One region of the Flavobacterium sp. NLM genome, then DNA from elsewhere that is predicted to be linked to it. Evidence: riboswitches for the same ligand, from Rfam matches in the RefSeq annotation. Region 1 holds a riboswitch; the other holds the start of a gene.

What was found. A riboswitch is a leader RNA that binds a small molecule or an ion and turns the genes downstream of it on or off. The one in region 1 is predicted to bind cobalamin.
Region 2: linked by a shared signal. The riboswitch ahead of APR43_RS20450 (TonB-dependent receptor plug domain-containing protein) and the one ahead of APR43_RS23610 (TonB-dependent receptor) in region 1 are both predicted to bind cobalamin.

The regions. Positions count from the first base shown of each region.
Region 1 is NZ_LIAC01000027.1:36,012-41,681, reverse strand. It holds gene APR43_RS23630 (TonB-dependent receptor plug domain-containing protein) at 1-1,218, shown strand, start outside; gene APR43_RS23625 (hypothetical protein) at 1,417-1,794, shown strand; partial or broken gene APR43_RS23620 (transposase) at 1,919-2,365, shown strand; gene APR43_RS23615 (DUF2490 domain-containing protein) at 2,489-3,292, shown strand; cobalamin riboswitch at 3,379-3,587, shown strand; gene APR43_RS23610 (TonB-dependent receptor) at 3,691-5,670, shown strand, end outside.
Region 2 is NZ_LIAC01000017.1:67,844-73,513, reverse strand. It holds gene APR43_RS20460 (S41 family peptidase) at 1-82, shown strand, start outside; gene APR43_RS20455 (YncE family protein) at 187-1,224, opposite strand; gene APR43_RS20450 (TonB-dependent receptor plug domain-containing protein) at 1,230-3,080, opposite strand; cobalamin riboswitch at 3,107-3,309, opposite strand; gene cobC (alpha-ribazole phosphatase) at 3,376-3,912, opposite strand; gene APR43_RS20440 (adenosylcobinamide-GDP ribazoletransferase) at 3,897-4,682, opposite strand; gene cobT (nicotinate-nucleotide--dimethylbenzimidazole phosphoribosyltransferase) at 4,860-5,670, opposite strand, start outside.

The sequences.
Region 1 (5,670 bases):
ACAGGTTTTGAAAACAATAAAATCTTGTATCAGGGAAATGTTCAGGTGAATGATTCGAACGAAATTTTAGGTTCGTTTGGTTATGTAAAAAACGGATTTGGTGCTAACGGATTTTACGCTGCACCGGGCGATAAAAATTCTACAGAAATAGTACAGACAACTTTTGCTAATATTCAGTCGAAACATTCGATTACGGAAAACTGGAAAATTATGCCAAGAGTTACGTACAGATACAATTATGATGATTACAGATATTTAGGAAATAACAACCTGAATGCAGGAAGAAGTCAGCATTATACTAATTCTATTGCGGCAGAATTAAATTCTTCTATCAAAACTGAAAAAGGTGAAATTGGTTTTGGTGCAGAATTCAGAAATGAAGATATTCATTCCTCAAACATTGGCGATCACGATCGTGAAAATGTGGGGATTTATGCAGAATACAAAACGTATTTGTTTGAAAAACTGAACGTGAATTTAGGAACTTATCTTAATTATAATTCAGATTATAAATGGCAGATTTATCCAGGGCTTGATGCAAGTTACGAGTTGACAGACGAGTTTAAGGTTATTGCTAATGTGGGGACTAGTCAAAGGATTCCTTCGTTTACAGACTTGTACTTGAATCAGCGTCCGGGAAATATTGGAAATCCTGATTTGGAATCAGAAAATGCTTTTCAAAGTGAATTCGGGTTTAAATTCAACAGAAAATCTTTAAACTTAAATGTGAATTATTTTTACAGAGAAATAAGCAATTATATTGACTGGACCAGAATGGTGACAACGGTGCCGTGGCAAAGTCAAAACTACGGTGATTTAATTACTAACGGAATCAATATGCGTGGATCATACAGTTTTAATTTTTCTGATGATTCGAAAATGAATTTCACTTTAGGATATTCTTACTTAGATTCTAAATTTAAAGATACCCGCGACGAACCGTATTCTAAATATTTGATTTCGTCTTTAAAACATCAGGTAACCAATACGATAGATTTTCAGCATAAAGATTTCTCCGTTTTATTGGCAACCCGTTTTAACGAAAGAGTTACCGGAGCTTCTTACTGGATTAATGACGCCAGAATTAGTCAGTCTATTAAAAAGTTTACCATTTTTATTGATGCACAAAACATTTTCAATACTACTTATTATGAAATTGGAGCATTTCCTTTGCCGGCAAGATGGTTCAGTTTAGGTGCAAAATTTGTTACTTTTTAAATACAAAGGTTAGTTATAAAAAGGGGAAAGGTATTCGATATCTTTCCCCTTTTTTTGTGTCCTTTTTCTTTTGTAAAAAAGTAAGAAAAAAAATAAAAAAAGGTACGCATTACGGATAATTAAATAAAATCAGATCTATAAATTTGTGTCAAGTACCACAAGAAATAACATTTTAGAATCCTATTAAACCCAAAACATATGTCTGATTTTTTAAAACAATTTGGAGAAGATCTTAAAAAGAACGTACCTGGTTTTATCGCAGTTTCTGTAGCAGAAATCAAAAGCGGAATGTCTTATTATTCACAATCAGCTTTTAGCGATTTTGATCCGGAACTCGCATCTGCCTATAATCTTGAAGTCGTCAAAGCAGAAATGAACGCCATAAGAGCTTTAAAATTACAAGGTCAGGTTGTTGATAACGTTATGATTACGCTTACTTCTCAAATTCATATTATTGATGTTTCTGATAACGGAGAGTATTTTATTTATTTAGCAGTAGATTCGACCAAAGCAAATTTGGGTATGACAAAATCTATATTGAATAAGTATAAAAAAGAAATAGCCCACAAACTGTAATTGCATTTTTTTATAATTTTAAAAGAGGATTTTCTAATTTGAATTTCCTCTTTTTTATTGAAAATCGTTTTTTGTAAGCAAAGATTTAGTTTATATTTAGTTTCTGAAAAGAGATTTTTTTTTAATGGAATTACGGCAATATTTCGAAAAATACAATGACGAAGAAACCTGCATTGAGGAATTTAAAAACAAACGACTGGAAAACGGTTTGGTTTGTAAAAAGTGCGGGCATAATTCCCATTCTTTCAGAACAGTCGATTTAAAATTTCAATGTAAAAAATGCAAAAACAGAATCAGTCTTCGATCCGGAACCGTGATGGAAAACTCCAATTTACCCTTTAGATACTGGATGATTTGTATTGAATTAATGACACTTTCTAAAAAGAAATTCTCCATTTTACAATTGCAATATCTTTTAGGACACAAACGCTACGAACCTATTTGGCTGATGGTTCAGAAAATCCGTTTGGTGATGCATAAACGAGACGAAAAATATATGTTACGTGCTTATTCTGAGTTTGATTCTGAATTTCTAAGGGAAATTGAAAAACTTACTTTTTCAAAAAAGAAATAAAGTAAAACTTGGTTTCATATTATAATCTGCAACATTAAATCCTTTAAGCATAACGCACAGCCTTTTTATCTTTGTTATACTCCTGTTTAGGCTTTATTTTAAATAAGTAAACTAAGATTTATGAGTACGATTAAAAAAGGTTTTCTGCTATTATTTTGTACTGCGTTTATACAAATTGTAAAAGCGCAGGATGCTCCATATTCTATTGGTTTTATTCCCGCATCAATTGAAGAAGGAGATATTGCTTTCCCAATTTATGAAAAATGGCATTTAAGCGGACAGGCCGATTTTCAATTGGTGACGCAAGGTGCATATACCAATGGAAATCCTTTTGCTTATACACAGCGTGTTGTAGTTAGGCCGTGGCTAATTTATTCCGGATTTAAAAATATAAAACTGTGGCTGGGTTATGCTCACAATCAAAAATATGCCGTAGAAGAAGCAGGAAATTATGAAACCTTAGAAAACAGACTTATTGTAATGGGAACTTTTTCTCAGGATATGCCAAAAGGCTCTATTTTTGAACAAGTGCGTTTTGAAACCAAATTTTTTGATGACAGAAACGGAGTTCCGCAGACAATTCCGCGATTAAGAGCAAGATTTGGTGTGAATCATTTTCTGCGTCAAACTAAAGAAAAACCTATATTTTTAGCACCAAACATTGGCTATTATACAGAATTGATGCTAAAGTTTGCTTCAAAAGATTATGCCGAAGAGCATTTTGATATTTTTCGATTATCAGTTTACTACACGGCAGGTATAACGCCCAATATCCATTTTCTGGCTGGCATCATTGGTCAGATGCAGCTGCGTGCCAACGGAAATCAGTTTGATGTGTATTACGGGCCAATGGTTTCTGTAAAATACAGTATCACACCTAAAGAAAGAGAAACTTTTGACAGCGTCGACGGCGGTGCTGATTAATTTAATTTAGTTCTCGAAAAGACTTCTTAATTTTTTAAATAAACTTATTTTACCAATTCCTGCATCATTTTTTTCAGGATAGTTCTATCTTTGCGCCAGATTTTGGTCTGTTTTTTCAAATTTAATGAAAAAACAGTTAAAAGGGAATCAGGTGTAAATCCTGAACAGACCCGCTACTGTAAGTTCTATATAAGTCTTTAAACACTACTATTGCCATTGTCCCGATTTTGCGGATGAGAAGGCTGTTTTAAAGATGGAACAAGTCAGGAGACCTGCCACAATCACATAGTTTAAGACTTTCGTGGAATAAAGTTAACAACAAGAATTGACCTGTTATTTACATAGCAGGATTATCTCTTTTTGCTATTACATCCCGAAGTTTATTTAATTAATTGGTGATGTATTATAGAAAAAAAATACTCTTATTCGTTTTCATACTTTTTGCTCCGTTTGTACTTCATTCGCAAGTAGAAACTGATAGTTTGCGGGTTTTAAAAGAAGTAATCTTAAAAGGAAAACCTTATCAGGAAGTTATTCCGGTGCAGACACTTTCGGGAAAATTACTCGAAAATTTAGCGAGCCATAATGTTGCCGATGCGCTTCGGTATTTTGCCGGAACTCAAATAAAAGATTATGGCGGACTTGGCGGTCTTAAAACCGTCGACGTTCGTAACATGGGAACACATCACGTTGGTGTTTTTTATGACGGAATACAATTAGGAAATGCACAAAACGGCGTCACCGATTTAGGAAAATATTCCCTCGACGACATGGAATCACTAACGATGTATAACGGACAGAAAAGCGAAATATTCCAATCAGCAAAAGATTTTGCGGCGGCTTCTACAATTTATTTGAGAACAAAACGTCCGGTTTTTATTGGCGATAAAAAAACAAATCTCTTAGTACGTTTCAAGACAATGTCCATTAATTATTTTGATCCGTCTTTTAGATGGGAACAAAAATTAAGCGACAAAGTCAGCATGAGTTTTAGTTCTGAATACATAAAATCGAACGGAGAATATAAATTCAGATACAAAAGAAACAATCTCGACGGAACGGTTGCTTACGATACCACAGCCACGAGACATAATAGTGATATTGAAGCTTTAAGGGTAGAATCCGGACTTTACGGAAAAATAAATAAAGGTTCCTGGGATGCCAAAGTGTATTATTATGATTCAGACAGAGGAGCGCCGGGTGCGATTGTGGAAAACAAATTCTCAGACGGTTTCAGGCAATACGACAAGAATTTTTTCACTCAGGCATTTTTGGTAAAAGACTTTACCGAAAAATATAAATTTCAGGCAAGAGCAAAATTCGCTTACGATTATACACATTACGTTGCCAGAGATACCACAAACATATTAGGCGAAACCGTAACCGAAGGCGCACAGTCTGACGATAGTTATTATCAGCAGGAATATTATATCTCCGCAGTCAATATGTACAGCATTTTATCCAATTGGGATGTTTCCTTGTCTACAGATTTTCAATACAACCGATTAAACGCTACAAGAAGAGGAATCCAGACTCAATTCTCTTACCCGCAGCGTTATACTACATTAATTTCTTTAGCCAGCACTTATAGAATTGGCGGTTTTAAAGCTTTAGGAAGTGTTATTGGAACCAATGTTCAGGAAGAAGTTCGCTACAACGCAAAAGCTCCAGATAAAACAGAATTTACTCCGGCCTTATTTTTAGGCTATACACCATTTAAAAGTTACGATTTTAACCTGAGAGCATTTGCAAAACGAATTTTCAGAATGCCCACTTTCAACGATTTGTATTATACCATGATTGGTTCAAGTACTTTGCGACCAGAATATATGAACCAATACGATATTGGACTCACGTATAACTTTCCTCAGAATAAAGGGTTTTTCGACAAATTCTCTTTTCAGTTAGACGGTTATTATACCAATACAAAAGATAAAATAATCGCCGCGCCAACCGGAAATCTTTTCCGCTGGATGATGACGAATATTGGTCAGGTAAAAGGAAAAGGAATAGAATCTGTTTTGAATATGGGAACGCATTTTGGCAAAGTAAATCTTGCTGCAAATCTTACTTATACCTATTCTGAAAGTAAAGATTATACCAAATTTGGCGGTCTTGAATTATCCTCTTACGGAGACCAAATTCCGTACACGCCGTGGCACAGCGGTTCAGGAATTCTAAATGCCGATTATGAAACCTGGAATTTCAACTACAGTTTTATTTATGTTGGAAAACGCTATAACGGAAATGTCAATAACATAAAAATTAATGAAGTTCAGCCGTGGTATACGCATGATTTAGCCGTTCAAAAATCATTTGCATTTCATAATTACAAATTAAAAGGCGCAGTAGAACTCAACAATGTTCTCAACCAAAAT
Region 2 (5,670 bases), on a different contig from region 1:
CCAAACAGATCATAACGCAGTTTTACCATACATAAGCGATTCTAAAAAAATCAACGGATTACGAAACGAAATGTATCTGTAATGCTCTAAAAGGGTTTTAAAAATAGAATAGAAATAAAAAAAAGGCTTTCAGAAATGAAAGCCTTTTTTTACCAAAAACAAATAAAAAACTAATTCTAAAGTAAATTAATCATTAAAGTAAAAACCGTTTGGCCCCACTCCAACAGTTAATTCTTTTTGTAAACTTCCAGTTAAGCTGTAAATGTATGCTTTACTATCAGCTTTAAAATCTCCGCTGTCAGCTAAATAAATGCGGTTGTTGTTAACTGCAAATCCGTATAAATAACCTAAACTAGGCGTTACGATTGCAGTTGTTGAAGCTTCAGTTGCAGTAGTAGCAATAGAATAAACTGAATTCCCTACTGTATAATAAATTTTATTCTCGTAAACATCTAAAAACGCAGCTCCGTCTAATGACTCAGGGAATGTGATTCTGGAAATAGAATTGTCTGCTAATTTTACTTTTACAATTTCGCTTCTGTCTCCATAAGGACCTCTTAAAATATATAAGGTTCCGTTATCTTCTTCAATAGAATCTGCGCCTGAACCAATTACTACAGGAGTTTCTAATGCTTTAGTTGCAATATTTACCACTAATAATTTATCATTATTGTAAGGTTCAGTAATATATAATTTACCATTTTCTTCTACAAGCCTGTTAGCTGTTGCGTTTAGGTTGATTTTAGACTCATATGTATTTGTAGCTAAATTGATTACAGCAACATAATCATCAGTATTTCCGTTTGGATTACTTGCTGAAAAATAAGTATTAGCATTAGTTACATACGCTTTACCATCTTTTACAACACCATATCTTGGGTTTGCAAGTCCAGTATCGATTTTAGCAATCAATTTAAACGTGTATTTGTTTACCACATTTATAACATTTGAACCACCTGCAATAATATAAGCTCTGTCTCCGTCAAAAAAGATATTTTGAGCATATTTTCCAAGCAAATCTGATCCGTTTGCAGCAGTGTAAGCATCTTTTTCAAAAACGTTGAAATCATTGCTTGAAAAAGAAACACTTCCTTGTCCTGCGCTTCCTTCGTTTAAAATAAGGAATCCGTTTTTATATTCTACCTGGTCATTATCGTCATCACTCGAACAAGAAACGAATAACGAGACGCTAAACGCCATTAAAAGTAATTTACTAAGTTTCATAATTATTAAAATTTTAGAGTTAAATACATATTGAAATTTCGACCCGGCATTGGTCTGTCTTCAAGGCTTTCATAATTTTTATTGAAAATGTTTAAAACTTGAAAACCAAGTTTGAAAGAGTCAAGGAATTTAAAATCATAATCGATTCCGACATTTGAAATGTTGTAATCGTTTATAATTTCGTCCGGATTATTATCGGCTCTTGTGTACACAAAACCGTTGTATAAAAATTGATAATAAGCAGAAATTCTGTTTCTTGAATAAGCGACAGAAGCTGTTACTTTATTATAAGGAACAAAAAAAAGCTGGTTTTTTGTGGCTTCATCTTCTGAAACCGTATACGCATAAGAGGCATTTGCACTTAAGTTGTTTTTGCCAAATTGTTTTTTCCAGCTCAATAGGGTTTCGGCACCGTAACTATTAACATTGTCTTTATTTGTTGGACTCCAAATGCCGTTTTTGCCCGGAACCCATTGCAGTAAATCTTTAATTTTGATGTAGTAGAAAGTCTGCGTAAGCGAAATGTTTTTGAAAGTAAACACGTTTCCAATTTCTGCCTGATAGGAGCTTTCTGGTTTTAAATCAGGGTTTCCGCCTTCGTCCCAATACAAATCATTATAAGTCGGAATTCTGAAGTTTCGGGATATATTCAGTTTGAAATTGTACAATTTACTAAACTGATACGAAGATCCTAAAGAGAATAGAACCGGAGATTTGTAATTATCTGTAAACTCTTTTCGTACGCCAAGTTCATTTTTCCAGGCTTCAGAGAAATCTTGTTTGACCAATATTCCTGCTGAGCTGATTTCGCGAACGTGATCGCCAAAACTGCTTCCGTAACCTTTAGTTCTGTTATAATCTAAAATTCCATTTATTTGTGTTGATTTGAATAAAGTATATCCTAAATCAACTTTTGTAATTAAACTTTCAGTTTTTCCGTAAGTGTAGATGTTACTTGAATTATCAGCAAAATATTGATAGTTTTCAAAGATATAAGCCGCTTTAAAATTGGTTTTAAATTTTCCAAAATTACCGTCGTATTCTAATAAACTTCGATTGAAACCATTTACATATTTGCTTTTTGTTTCCGTTTCTACAACTAAAGAAGTATTTCTGTCTGTATTTGAAAACTGACTATACAGTTTTAAAGTATTTTTTGAGTCGATTTTATAACCTGCATTAGCGCTCATAGTTATAATATCATACTGTCCGTTTTGGTTCCAGCGCTGTTCGCCTCGCCAGGTGTAACGGTTTAAATACTTGTAATCGTTTGTGGAGCTGTTTTTAGAAAAACCAATTTGCGCACTCCATTTTTCGTTAGAAATATTCGTTTTATAATTTATTCCAATAGTATTGAAACTTCCGTAATCGAGTTTTAAATTATTCTCAAACCGATTATAGAATGCCAGATCGTTATTTAAATGCACGGTTCCGCCAATGGCACCGCTTCCGTAAATAACACTTCCGCCACCAGCTTTTACACTAATCGAATTATAATCAGAACCCGAAATTGTGTTGAAATCGGTGCTTCCGTTCATCTGCGAATTAATATTGATTCCGTTCCAGATTACAGCGGTTTGAGAAGAGGTAGTTCCACGAAAAGAAACCGTAGAAAGCATTCCTCGTCCGTATTCCTTAAAATAAATAGTTGAATTGAAATTTAAAAGATCAGTTAGTAAAGCTTCATTTTTATTGATAATCGAATCGTTAAGCTTTAAAACGGATTGGGAATTGGAGTATTTTTTCAGATTAGCATCAGAAACTACAACTTCTTTTAACTTAATAGAATCGCTCTGCGCCGAAATCAATTGGCACAACATTACAAGTAAAAAAGCAAAACGTATTCTTAAAGTCATAATTTCTACACTCTTTTTCCCGAGAGCTCGATATTTGTTACAAAGGCAGGTCTCCTGGCTCGCGTCTTGTTGTTTACCTTCCCATTCGCCAGCGCGAGCAGTGGTTTTGTAGTTTACAACAAGCATTCTTTTTAGAACTAAGCTTACAGTTGCGGGAACAGCTCAAGATTTTACTTGATTCCCTTTTAATGTGTTTTATAAAAACACAACCTTAATTTGCTGCAAAGATAAAGTTAAAATTATTGAATATTCAAATTTGTTTTACTATTTCAATTAAATACTAAACAAAACTAAATTAAAATGTAATTTTTATGACTTGTCCAAAATCGACATTATTTTGAAAAGCCTCTTTTAATGGCAGTGAAGTTTGATGACATAATACGCTTCTGATAATTCCGGCATGTGCTACAATAATGATAGGCTGCTGGGGTTTCTGCAGAATTTTTTCTGCTAAAAAATCACCAACTCTTTGATGTAATTCCACAAATGATTCACCATTTAAAACCTGAATGTTTACAAAATCTTCCATCCACGGATTTAATTGTTCTGGCGGAATTTCGTTCCAGTTTTTCAATTCCCAGTCGCCAAAATTCATTTCTTTCAAACGATCGTCTTCCTGATAAGAAATTGTTTTTATATTTTGCTGAATGTGTTTTGCTAAAATAGAACAGCGTTTTAGCGGACTTGAAAAAATAATAGCTTCACTAGGTAATTCTGAAACAATTCGGTTAAAAATTTCGTCAAAAGGTTCTGCAATATTTACATCAGATTGTCCGTAACAAATTCCTTTTTCACAGATGGTTTCGGTGTGGCGAACTAAATAAATTTCCATATAAAAAGAATACTTAAATAATAAATTACTTCGCACACTTGCTGCGTTGCGCCAAGACAATCTCCCGTATAACCGTCAATCCATTTTTGAAAATATCTGGCCAGAAAATATCTGGTTATAAAAACAGGAATTAAGGCTAAAAGAACTTTATAATTGAAATAGGAGAGTGCCAATAACGGAATTAATCCAAAGAAAAAAGATCCGAAAACTTCTTTCCAGCTATGTTGTTTAGCAATTGGTTTGCTTTTGCTCGAAGCGTCATCACGAGAATATTGATGCGTAAAAATAATGCTGATTGCCGCCAAACGACTTAAAGAATGTGCCGAAATAAATAAAAGGTAAATCAGTAAAATGTTATTAGTGAAAAGTAAAATAGATTCTGAAAGCAGTTTGAATTTAGCCAAAAAAAGCAAAACCAATCCAATTGCGCCATAAGCACCAATCGCGCTGTCTTTCATAATCATCAGGATTTTTTCTTTGGTCCAGCCGCCGCCAAATCCATCGCAGACATCTGCAAATCCATCTTCATGAAATGCTCCGGTTGTTAATACTGAGATTATAATAGCAAAAATAACAGCTGTTTCTGTTGAAAGAAAAAGAGAGAAAATATAAAAAGCCAGAAATGAAATCGATCCAACAATCCAGCCAATAAAAGGAAAATATCTTGTTGCTTTGTTTAAATAATCCGGATCGTGAGTAATGTTTTTTGGACAAGGAATTCTGGTGTAGAACATTAAGCAGGTGAAGAAAATGTGTAGTTCTTTTTTCATTAATTATTGTTTTTCTATTTAGTATGTCATTTCGACGAAGGAGAAATCTCCGCAAGTAGCTCGACAAAGATTGGTTAGATGGATTGCGGAGTTACTTGTGGAGATTTCTCCTTCGTCGAAATGACAAAAATGAGTATAAATCATTAATGAACATAATTATTTATGCTCAATTGAAGTTTACTTCCTACTAACCCCAGCACTTTCAAAACTAGCCATTTCATTCAAAAAAGCCTCAGCCGATTTTAAAATAGGAAATGCAATTGCACAGCCCGTTCCTTCGCCAAGACGCAAATCTAAATTTAAAATAGGTTTAGCGCCAAGATAATCTAATAATTTTTGATGCGCTTTTTCGGCAGAGCAATGACAGAAAACGGCATTTTTTTTAATATCAGGATTTATTTTAGAAGCAATTAAATATGCGACAGAACAAATAAAACCATCAACAAGAATCAGCATTTTATTTTCGTAAGCCGTTAGCATTCCGCTTGCCATTTGCATAATTTCAAAACCTCCAAAATAGGCAATTTGTTGTTTTAATTCGGCTTGACCGGAATAATTACCGATTACTTTTTTTAGAATATTTTGTTTGTTTAGCAGTTTTTCATCGTTAATTCCGGTTCCTTTTCCAACGCAGTCTTCGATTGAAAAACCGGTTAAAAGACTCATTAAAACGGATGCTGTCGAAGTGTTTCCAATTCCCATTTCACCAAAACCGATGCAGTTAGAACCTGTTTTAGCAATATTTTCTACAATTGATTTTCCTTTTTCAAAACACAAATTCAATTCTGTTTCACTCATGGCGGGAACATGAAGAAAAGATTGTGTTCCTTTTGCAATTTTGGCATTAATCAATTTTGCATTTGTTGGAAAATCATAATTCACTCCCGAATCTACAATCGATAATTCGATATTGTTTTGTTTGCAGAAAACATTAATTGCAGCGCCGCCTTCGATGAAATTAGTGACCATTTGGCGTGTCACATCTTGC